DNA from 3 places in the Kocuria sp. CPCC 205260 genome. Region 1 is predicted to be linked to each of the others. Evidence: riboswitches for the same ligand, from Rfam matches in the RefSeq annotation. Region 1 holds a riboswitch; each other region holds the start of a gene.
The links. Region 1 has a riboswitch for thiamine pyrophosphate ahead of thiM (hydroxyethylthiazole kinase). Riboswitches for the same ligand answer to the same signal wherever they lie in the genome.

Region 2: another riboswitch for thiamine pyrophosphate. It lies ahead of RF645_RS12260 (MFS transporter); the one in region 1 lies ahead of thiM (hydroxyethylthiazole kinase).
Region 3: another riboswitch for thiamine pyrophosphate. It lies ahead of RF645_RS11560 (ECF transporter S component); the one in region 1 lies ahead of thiM (hydroxyethylthiazole kinase).

What each region holds. Positions count from the first base shown of each region.
Region 1 is NZ_JAVKPT010000001.1:247,315-250,513, reverse strand. Features, by position in the region: gene RF645_RS01060 (Rne/Rng family ribonuclease) at 1-877, shown strand, start outside; TPP riboswitch at 1,002-1,100, shown strand; gene thiM (hydroxyethylthiazole kinase) at 1,094-1,996, shown strand; gene thiE (thiamine phosphate synthase) at 1,993-2,652, shown strand; gene thiD (bifunctional hydroxymethylpyrimidine kinase/phosphomethylpyrimidine kinase) at 2,649-3,199, shown strand, end outside.
Region 2 is NZ_JAVKPT010000010.1:30,104-33,302, forward strand. Features, by position in the region: gene RF645_RS12260 (MFS transporter) at 1-1,258, opposite strand, end outside; TPP riboswitch at 1,253-1,360, opposite strand; gene RF645_RS12265 (heparan-alpha-glucosaminide N-acetyltransferase domain-containing protein) at 1,462-2,619, shown strand; gene RF645_RS12270 (acyl-CoA thioesterase) at 2,641-3,199, opposite strand, start outside.
Region 3 is NZ_JAVKPT010000008.1:75,581-78,779, reverse strand. Features, by position in the region: gene RF645_RS11565 (ATP-binding cassette domain-containing protein) at 1-1,066, opposite strand, end outside; gene RF645_RS11560 (ECF transporter S component) at 1,063-1,731, opposite strand; TPP riboswitch at 1,845-1,949, opposite strand; gene RF645_RS11555 (DUF4235 domain-containing protein) at 2,095-2,376, opposite strand; gene mnhG (monovalent cation/H(+) antiporter subunit G) at 2,484-2,873, opposite strand; gene RF645_RS11545 (monovalent cation/H+ antiporter complex subunit F) at 2,873-3,199, opposite strand, start outside.

The sequences.
Region 1 (3,199 bases):
CCGGCAGCGCGGTGAGCGATCCTCCGGCCGTGGCGGCCGCGGCCGGTCCGAGGCGCAGTCCGGGGCCCGCTCCGAGGACGAGACCCGCTCCCTGATCGAGGCGCGCATCCGTGCGGCCTCCGGCGAGGCTCCCGAGGCGAGCGCCCCGCGCGAGGACGCGGCGGATCAGTCGGCCCCGGAGAAGGAGGCCGACGGCGAGTCCACGCCGCGAGAGGCATCGGAGCCGAAGCGCCGGGACGCCGCTCAGGGCCCCCAGGGACGACGTGAGCGGCGATCGCGCACGGCGCGAGCCGAGTCGCAGGAGGCGGCCCAGGGTGCTTCCCAGGGCGAGCAGGCGGCTGCCGCTCAGCAGAAGCGTCGCAGCCGCACCGCGGCCGCTGCCCAGGCGGCGCCGGAGCCGGTCCAGGCCCCGGCCGCACCGACGGCCCCGGCCGCTCAGGGCACGGCGACGGTGCGCGATGCGGACGCGGAGCAGGCCGCCCCGGTGCGCCAGCGGGCCCGTCGCTCGCGCCGTGCCGCAGCCCCGGCGGGCACGCCCGAGGTCCCGCAGTCGGCTCCCGCGGCTCCGGGCGCCGCGGCGACCGTGACCGCAGGCACCGCCTCGGTGGTCTCGACCTCCGACGGAGCCTCGCAGGTGACGATCAACGGCGAGGTCATCGAGCTGCCGCAGGGCCACAGCGCCGCCGAGGCGCTGGGCGCCGGCGGCTCGACCGGCTCGCAGCTCGAGTCGCTGGCCAGCACCATGGGCGAGCGCGAGCCCGGTGCCGCCGGACCGCGTCGCCGCCCGCGCCGCTCGCGGCGCGCCAGCGCGCCCGAGGCCGCTCCTCAGACGGGCGCGGAGCAGTCCTCGCCGCAGGACGGTCACGGGCGCACCTGAGCGCAGGGCCGCACCGGCGAGCAGCCGGCCCCGCTGAGCCGCGTGCATGACGGCCGCCTCCCCGAGCGGGGAGGCGGCCGTCATCGTCTCCCAACAGAGCAGCCGGATCACGTGTAGACTGAGCAGGCACGACACGGGGTGCCGCCCGAGCAGGCGGCTGAGAGCACACCCGTAGAACCTGAACTAGTTCGCACTAGCGGAGGGATTGTCGCCTTGATGCACAGTCACACCCAGAGTCCATCGCAGTCCGCCCACCAGCCCGTCTCGGAGCGGATGGCCCGGCTGCTCGAGCAGCTGCGCAGCACTCGCCCCCTGGTGCAGTGCCTGACCAACACGGTGGTCTCCAACTTCACCGCCAACGCCCTGCTGGCCCTCGGCGCTGCTCCGGCCATGACGGACATCCAGGGGGAGGCAGGGCCGTTCGCCGAGGTCGCCGACGGCATGCTGATCAACCTGGGCACCCCGGATCCCGAGCAGCGCGGCGCCATGCGCGAGGCCGCTGCCGCGCGACAGGCCTCAGGCCGCCCCTGGGTGCTGGACCCGGTGGCGATCGGCTCGCTGCCGATCCGCACTGCCCTTGCCGCCGAGCTGCTCGAGTCCCGTCCGGCGGTGATCCGCGGCAACCCCTCGGAGGTCCTGGCTCTGACCGGAGGGGCCGGGGGCCGCGGCGTCGACACGACCGATGCCCCGGAGGCCGCCGTTCAGGCTGCCCGGCAGCTCGTATCGACCGGCAGCGCCGATGCCGTGGCCATCTCCGGGCCCGTCGATCTGATCGTCTCCTTCTCGGCGACGCTGAGCGTGCCGCACGGGCACGAGCTGCTGACCCAGGTGGTGGGCGGAGGATGCGCCCTGGGCTCCGTGATCGCGGCCTTCGCCGCCGTCGCGCAGGACCCCGCCGAGGCCGCTGCGGCCGGGAGCCTGGTCTGGGGGCTGGCGGCCGAGGACGCCGCCGATCGCTGCCAGGGCCCGGGGTCCTTCGCCGTGCATCTGCTCGACTCCCTGCACGGGCTGCGCCCCGAGGACGTCGCCGAGCGCTGCCGTGTCGAGGCAGCCGATGCCTCGAACGCCGCGGACGGTGCCGCCGCCGGGGCGGGTCAGGCCGAGGAGGCCGGGCGATGAGCCCCCGATTCGACCCCGCCGCACTGTCGCTCTACCACGTCACCGACCCCCAGCTCAGCCGGACTCGCAGCGTCCCCGAGGTCGCGCGGCTGGCTGTCGAGGGCGGGGCGAGCATGATCCAGGTCCGAGCCAAGGACGCCTCCGGACGCGAGCTGCTCGAGCTGCTCGAGGCCGTCGTGTCGGCCGTCGACGGCGCGGCCCCGGTGGTCGTCGACGATCGCGTGGAGTGCCACCTGGCCGCACGCGCCCGGGGGATCGCATGCGACGGCGTCCACATCGGCCAGTCGGATCTGCCCCCGGAGGACGCCCGGCGCCTGTGCGGACCGGAGGCGATCATCGGGCTCTCTGCGGCCTCGCAGGACGAGATCGCAGCTGCCGCGGCACTGCCCGCGGGCACGGTGGACTACCTGGGCATCGGGGCGGTGCGGGCCACGGAGACCAAGCCCGACGCCCCGCAGCCGCTGGGCATCGACGGCTTCGCCCGGGCCCGAGCCCTGAGTGCCCTCCCGGCCGTGGCCATCGGCGGGATCCGGCCGGAGGACGTCGCGGGGCTGATGGCCGCAGGTGCCGACGGCGTGGCCGTGGTCTCCGGGATCTGCTCGGCTGCCGATCCGCGCCTGGCGGCGCAGACCTACCGACGGGAGATGCAGCGATGAACTCGACGACCTGGAGCACGACCAGCACGCGCGCCGTCCCGCGCGTCCTGTCGATCGCCGGAACCGATCCGACCGGCGGCGCCGGTCTGCATGCGGATCTGAAGACCATCAGCGTCCTGGGCGGCTACGGCATGGGTGCGGTCACCGCTGTCATCGCGCAGAACACCTGCGGTGTGCGCTCGATCCACACGCCGCCGCCGGAGGTGCTGAGGGATCAGCTGCTGGCCGTCTCCGACGACGTCGTCGTGGATGCCGTGAAGATCGGCATGCTGGGCAGCGCCGGTGCGGTCGAGGTCGTGGGGCAGTGGCTGCAGGAGCAGAAGCCGCCGCTGTGCGTCATCGATCCCGTCATGGTCGCCACAGCCGGTGGGACGCTGCTGGAGTCCGAGGCGCTCGGCGCCGTCCTGGAGCTGCTGGGCTCCGCCGACCTGGTGACGCCGAATCTCACGGAGCTCGCCTCCCTGCTGGACCGGGCGCCGGCGCAGGAGTGGTCCGAGGCCCTTGAGCAGGGACGGCGGCTGGCCGATCGGCTGGGCGTGCTCGTGCT
Region 2 (3,199 bases), on a different contig from region 1:
CCAGGAGCCCGCCCACCGCGAGCACCGCGGCGATCGCCGCGTGCGGCCCGAGCAGCTGCTGCAGCGGCGGCAGGTAGTAGGGGTAGAGCGCGGGCAGCACGATCGAGATGCTGTAGGCCACCCCGTATCCGCTGGCCCGGATCTCGTCGGGGAAGCGCTCCGTCAGATAGGCGCCCACCGGCCCGTAGCCGGTCACCGTCGTGACCTGCAGCGCGGCTGCCAGCAGCAGCACCGTGCCGATGCCGGCTCCGAGGGCCCCGGACAGCAGCGCCAGGAGGATGACGGGAGAGACCGCTGCGCAGAGCAGACCGAAGCCCACGAAGAACCGGCGCCGCCCGATCCGACTGGACAGCGCACCCGCCCCGGCCATGGCCAGCGCGGACACGGCCGTCGCGCCCAGCATGACGAGGGAGACGGTCTGCGGCTCGAGCTGCGGCCTGCGCGAGAGCTGGGCGGTCAGGGTGGGCACTGCCATGTAGGTGAGCAGCCACAGCCCGGTCATCAGCACGAGGACCTGCCGCAGCGACCGGCGGCTGCTGCCCCTGACGAGCTGCGCCAGCGGGTGTGCGGAACGGGCCGGGCGACGACGCTGCGGAGCCTCCTCGACCATGTGGCGGTAGTAGATCAGCATGGCAGCGGCCAGGGCGGCGCCGAGCAGGAACGGCAGCCGCCAGCCCCAGGCGGCGTACTCGCTGTCGTCCAGCAGCAGCAGGAGGAGGAAGGTGACGGCGGCGATGCTGGCGTTGGCCAGCGGCGACATCGCCATGATCATCCCGCTGAGACGACCGCGTGAGCGCGGGCGCGCCCACTCCATGGCCAGCGGGATCGCCGAGGTGTACTCCCCGCCCAGGAAGATCCCGCCCAGGAGGCGCAGCGCCAGCACCGCCAGGAACGTGCCCGCGCCGAGCACCTCGTGCCCGGGGACCAGGGCGATCAGCAGGGTCGTGAGGCAGATGCCGGCGAGGGCGACCTGGGTGATGAGCACCCGGCCCGCGCGGTCGGCGATCGGGCCGAAGATCATGGCCCCGAGCGGGCGGCCCAGCAGGGTGGCCACGAAGATCAGGCCAGCATTGCGCACGATGTCATGATCGCCGAACAGCTGCGCCGACACCGGAGCCAGGGCGATCACGGGCAGGAAGATGTCGAACTGGTCGACGTAGTTGCCCATGATCCCGCCGCGGATCGCGCGGCGGGTCGGTGCGGGAGGGCGCCCGTCGGAGGATGCGGTCGCGGGGGCGGACAGGGGTGCAGAAGGCATCGAGCTCTCACTTCCTTCGCCGGTATGAACCGGAGCAGGTTCGACGGTCGAAGCCGCGTCAGCTTCCTCTCAGCCCGTGCCCGGGCTCCCGTGTGGGGTCATTCAGCGGTGCAGGTCCCACGACCTGCGCGCCGCACCGTCGATCCTAGCGGTGCGACGGGCTCGCGTGGCCGAGGCCCGAGCATGTGAGGCACAGTGAGGGCGTGCCCCTCATCGCCTCCGAGCCCTCGAGCCCCCCGACGCGCCCGGACCCGGGGGCCCGCATGCTCGGCATCGATCTGGCGCGGGCCGTCGCCCTGCTCGGGATGATGGCCACCCACACGATGGACCTGGTGGATGCGGCTGGTGATCCGCAGCCCGTCGGGCTGATCGCGGGCAAGGCGGCAGCCCTGTTCGCGGTGCTGGCCGGGTTCTCCGTCGAGCTGTCCACGCGGCGCTATGGGCGCTGGCGCGACGCGGCTGCCTCACTGGCGGTGCGCGGCGTGCTGATCGCGATCCTCGGACTCGTGCTGGGATCGCTGTCGAGCTCGATCGCGGTGGTCCTGGTGAACTACGGCGTACTGTTCCTGCTCGCCCCGCTGGTTCTGCGGCTTCCGACCCGGTGTCTGGCGGCCACGACCGTGTTCTGGCTGGTGGTCTCACCGGTGGCCTCCCACCTGATCCGCGGCGGGCTCGGCCTCCAGCGCGCCGCCGAAGCGCCCGAGCTCTCCCACCTGGCTCAGCCGGGTGAGCTGGTCATCGGCGTGCTGCTCACCGGCTACTACCCGGTGCTGCAGTGGATGGGCTACCTCCTCGTGGGGCTGCTCCTGGCCCGGCTCGACTGGCGCAGCGCCGCCACGGCCGCCTGGGCAGGGGCCGTCGGCGCCCTGCTGGCCGTCGCGGCCTGGGTGAGCTCGCAGCTGCTGCTGTCCGCAGGCGGGCACGAGGCCCTCGAGCGCGCCGGCTCCGGTCTGTCGCCGCTGGCCTGGGGCTCGCCGTATGCCGCGCAGACCATCGGCAGCCACGGGACCACGCCCACGACCACGTGGTGGTGGCTGGTCACGGTCGGTCCGCACTCGTCGACGACCTTCGACCTGGTCTTCACCTCGGGCATCGCGGCGGCGGTCATCGCCGTGTGCGTTCTGATCTGCCTGGCGATAGGGGAGCGCACCCGCCTGCTGATGCCCGTGCTCGCGGCCGGCTCCATGCCGCTGAGCATGTACACGCTGCACGTGATCCTGTCCGAGCTGACCGACCTGTACGTGCTGCAGGTGCTCCTGCTGCTGGGGCTCGCCGCGCTGTGGCGGGCCGGCGGGGAAGGCCCCGGCCCGCTCGAGAGCTTGGTCTCCGGGACCGTGCGGCTGGTCGTGCCGCGGCGCTGAGCCTCCCGGCGCCGCGTGGCCTCAGGCGGACGTCGTCGACTCGCCGGACTCCTCCAGCAGGTGATTCGGCAGCCGATTGCCCTGGGCGCGGCTGCGGATCTCGAGCAGCGTGCGTGCGTGCTGCCACAGCCGCTTATCCGCCTCGGTCACCGGCTCCCAGGCGGGGACGGGCACGGAGGTGCCCTCCTCGTCGCGGGCCACCATGACTGTCAGGCAGTTGGTGGTGACCTCCAGCTCGCGGGACTTCGGATCCCCGGAGCGGACCTCCACGGCGATGTGCATGCCCTTGGTCCCGGTGTAGATCAGGCGGGCGTCGACCTCGACCAGATCCCCGATGTGCAGGGGGCGCATGAAGCGGATGCCGCCGGAGAACACGGCCACGGTGTCCCGGCCGCAGTAGCGGGTCGCACAGAGATATGCGGCCTCGTCGATCCATTCCATGACGATGCCGCCGTGGACCTTGCCGCCCCAGTTCACATCGGTGGGGGCGGCCAGGAAGCGCAGGACCTCGCGCTCGCCGGTGCCCTCCGCGCTGAAGTCCTGGCGGGCGATCTCGGCGGTGATCTCCTCGCGGATCGGG
Region 3 (3,199 bases), on a different contig from region 1:
CGCCGTTCGGCCCGGTCAGCGCGAACGCGCTGCCGGCGCGCAGGCGCAGGTCCACCGGCTGCGCCGCCGGGGCGCCGGCCCAGGCCCCGTCGGGCACCGCGTCACCGCGGCGCACGCGGCGACGGCGGCGGGAGAGCAGGCGCTGCGAGGGCTGCTCGCGTGAGACCTCGAGCCCGTCGGCGCGCAGGAGCAGCTCACCGGGGGCGGGGGCCGGGGCGACCGCGGCGGCGCGCTGGCCCGGCAGCCAGATGCCGGCGCGGCGCAGCTGCTCGCGCTGGGCCCCTCGGGCGCCGAGGACGTCCTCGGGGCTCCCGTCGGCCAGCACTCCCCGCGGCCCCAGGACCACGACGCGCTCCACCAGATCCGCCCAGACCTCGGTGCGGTGCTCGACCACGATCAGTGTGGCCCCGGTGTCCTCGACCACCGACTCGACCGCCCTGCGGACGGTCACCACCCCCTCTGGATCCAGGTTGGCCGTGGGCTCGTCGAGCAGCAGCAGGCGCGGGCGCATGGCGGTGATGCCGGCCAGGCCGAGGCGCTGCTGCTGCCCGCCGGACAGCGCCGAGGTGTCCCGGCTGCGGGAGATCTCCAGCCCCACGGCCCGCAGGGCGGCATCGGCTTGGTCCCAGATCTCCTCGGCGGGCACGGCCAGGTTCTCCGGGCCGAACGCGACGTCGTCGCCGGCCCTGGCCAGCAGGATCGAGGACTCCGGATCCTGCTGGAGCAGGCCGGTGACGACGCCGCGCTGGGCTGCGGGCTGTCCGTCCACGAGCAGTTCGCCGCGCGGGCCGCTGCCTCCGGAGGGCGCTGCGCGACCGCCGTCGGGCCCCGGCCCGGGGGCATCGTCCTCGGTGTCCGGGAGCACGCCCGCCAGGGCGTGCAGCAGCGTGGACTTGCCCGAGCCGCTGGCGCCCAGCAGCAGCACGCGCTGCCCCGCGGGGATCTCGAGGTCCACCTGCTCGATGGCTGGGGTCTTCCGACCCTCCGGCTGCCAGCCGAAGCCGCGCGCGAACACGGCGGCTCCGCCGCGCACGGCCCTGTCGGCTCCGTGCGTGCGAGCGGTCATCGACCGGAGGCCAGGCCCGAGAGCACTCCTGTGGAGCGCAGAGCGCGCGTCAGTGCCCACATGGCAAGACCGGCGATGACCGCCCCGGACACCGTGCCCAGCACGACGTAGACCGCCTGGTGGGCCATCGGCCACTCGTAGTAGTAGATCAGGCACTCGGTCAGTGTCCCGAGCGCTCCGGCGGCAGCGCCCGAGGCCACGGCCACGACCGGGCCGAAGCGGCGGTACCCGGCGGCCAGGAAGACGGCCTCCGCCGCCGCGCCCTGGATGAGACCGGAGAGCACGACCGTCATGCCGAAGTGGGTGCCCAGCAGCCCCTCGAAGCACGCCGCCAGCAGCTCGCAGGCCAGTGCTGCGCCGGGGCGGCGGATGATGAGGGCGGCCAGCGGTCCGGCCATCAGCCATCCGCCGACCAGCAGGCCGCCCGCCGGGGGATAGCCGACCGTGACGGCCTGGGAGAGGGGGTAGACCAGAGCGGACCAGGCCCAGAAGATCACGCCGCAGGCGGCGGCCAGCACTGCGAGGACCACGAGGTCGAGCACGCGCCACCTCAGGCGGGAGCGCGCGCTGCGCTGCGGGGAGCCGAAGGTTCCGGGGTCGCGGTCCGAGCGCGTATCGAGGCCGGATCCGCTGCTCATCTGACTGGTGCTGCGATGCTGCGTCATGGTGGTCCTCCTGGGGGCCCGGGGACGCCGCGGCGCCCCTGTCATCAGGAGGGGAGAAGCGCTTCTCGCGCGATGCTGCGTGGGCGGGCGCCCGCAGGAACGCGCGAGAAGCACCTCCGAGATGCTCGACTTCCTTCGCCGGTGCTAGCCGGAGCAGGTTCGAGGGTCTGCGGCGGACCGCACTCTCAGCGCCCTCGGGCGCTCCCCTGTCGTGTGCCTGGGATCCTACGCCAAACGCGCAGCACATGCAGGTCACCCTCAGCCGGACCCGGAACGGATGAAGGCGCCGGGAGCACACGGCTCCCGGCGCCTTCGCCATCGATCAGCAGGCCGCGCGCAGCGGCCAGCCCGGACCGGTCGAGATCAGCCGCGGCCCTTGGCCTTCTCCTGCGCCTTGAGCTCGGCCTTCTCGCGCTGCTCGGCGACCTGGCGGTTGACCAGGGTCCGCACGACCGTGGTCAGCACACCGCTGACCACGGCGAACAGGACGATGTCGAGCCAGCGGTCCTCACGGGGGTCGTCGCCCTTGGACGGGACCTGGCGGCCGGTGACCTTCTTCCACGTGGCGTCGAGGCCCTTTGTGGCGGCCTGCACGCCCAGCACGGACGCGCCGGTGCCGATGAGTCCCATGATCTTGGGGTTCATGTCATCTCCTACCCCGAGTGAGCCACTCGGGAGATCGCGGAACCGGCGCCTCAGCCGGCGCCGGAGGTTCGGTGCTCACCCTAGCGCGCTCGGCGAGCCGTTGCGGATCACGACGGGCGGTCCGCGCCGCCCTGCGACTCGGCGGTGTCGGCCTCGTCCAGGGCTGCGGCCAGGTCATCGGCGATCAGCGTCTCATCGAGCACGTGCTTGGTCCGATAGCTCGAGCGCCCCACCATGTGCGCCGAGACCGGCGCCGTGAGCAGCATCAGGGCCCAGCCCAGCAGGGCCAGCGGCAGCAGCGTCCACTCGCGGGAGTGGATCACCACGGCCAGCAGCATGCACAGCAGACCGAGCACCTGCGGCTTGGTGGCCGCGTGCATCCGCGACAGGACGTCCGGCAGCCGGATCAGGCCGAGGCCGGCCGTCAGGGACATGAGGCAGCCCACGAGCAGCAGCACGCCCACGACGATGTCGAGCACGAGGTCCATGGGATCCATCAGCGGTGTCCCTCCTTCTCGGACGGGGCGGGCTTCTGCATCGGGGCGGGCCGGTGATCCTGCTCGGCCCGCTCGCCCTCGACCGGCTCCTTGGTGGCGCCCTCATCGGTCTGGCCCGTCTTCCGTGGCCGCGTGGGCTGGACGAACCGCGCCACAGACACCGAGCCGATGAAGCCCAGCAGCGAGACGGTCACGATGACCATCATGTAGTCGGAGTGATCGCTCCAGACCATCTCCAGGGCGATCGCGGCGACCACCACGGAGAGCAGGACGTCGCTGGAGAGCACGCGGTCCAGCAGCGAGGGTCCCTTCACCAGTCGGTACAG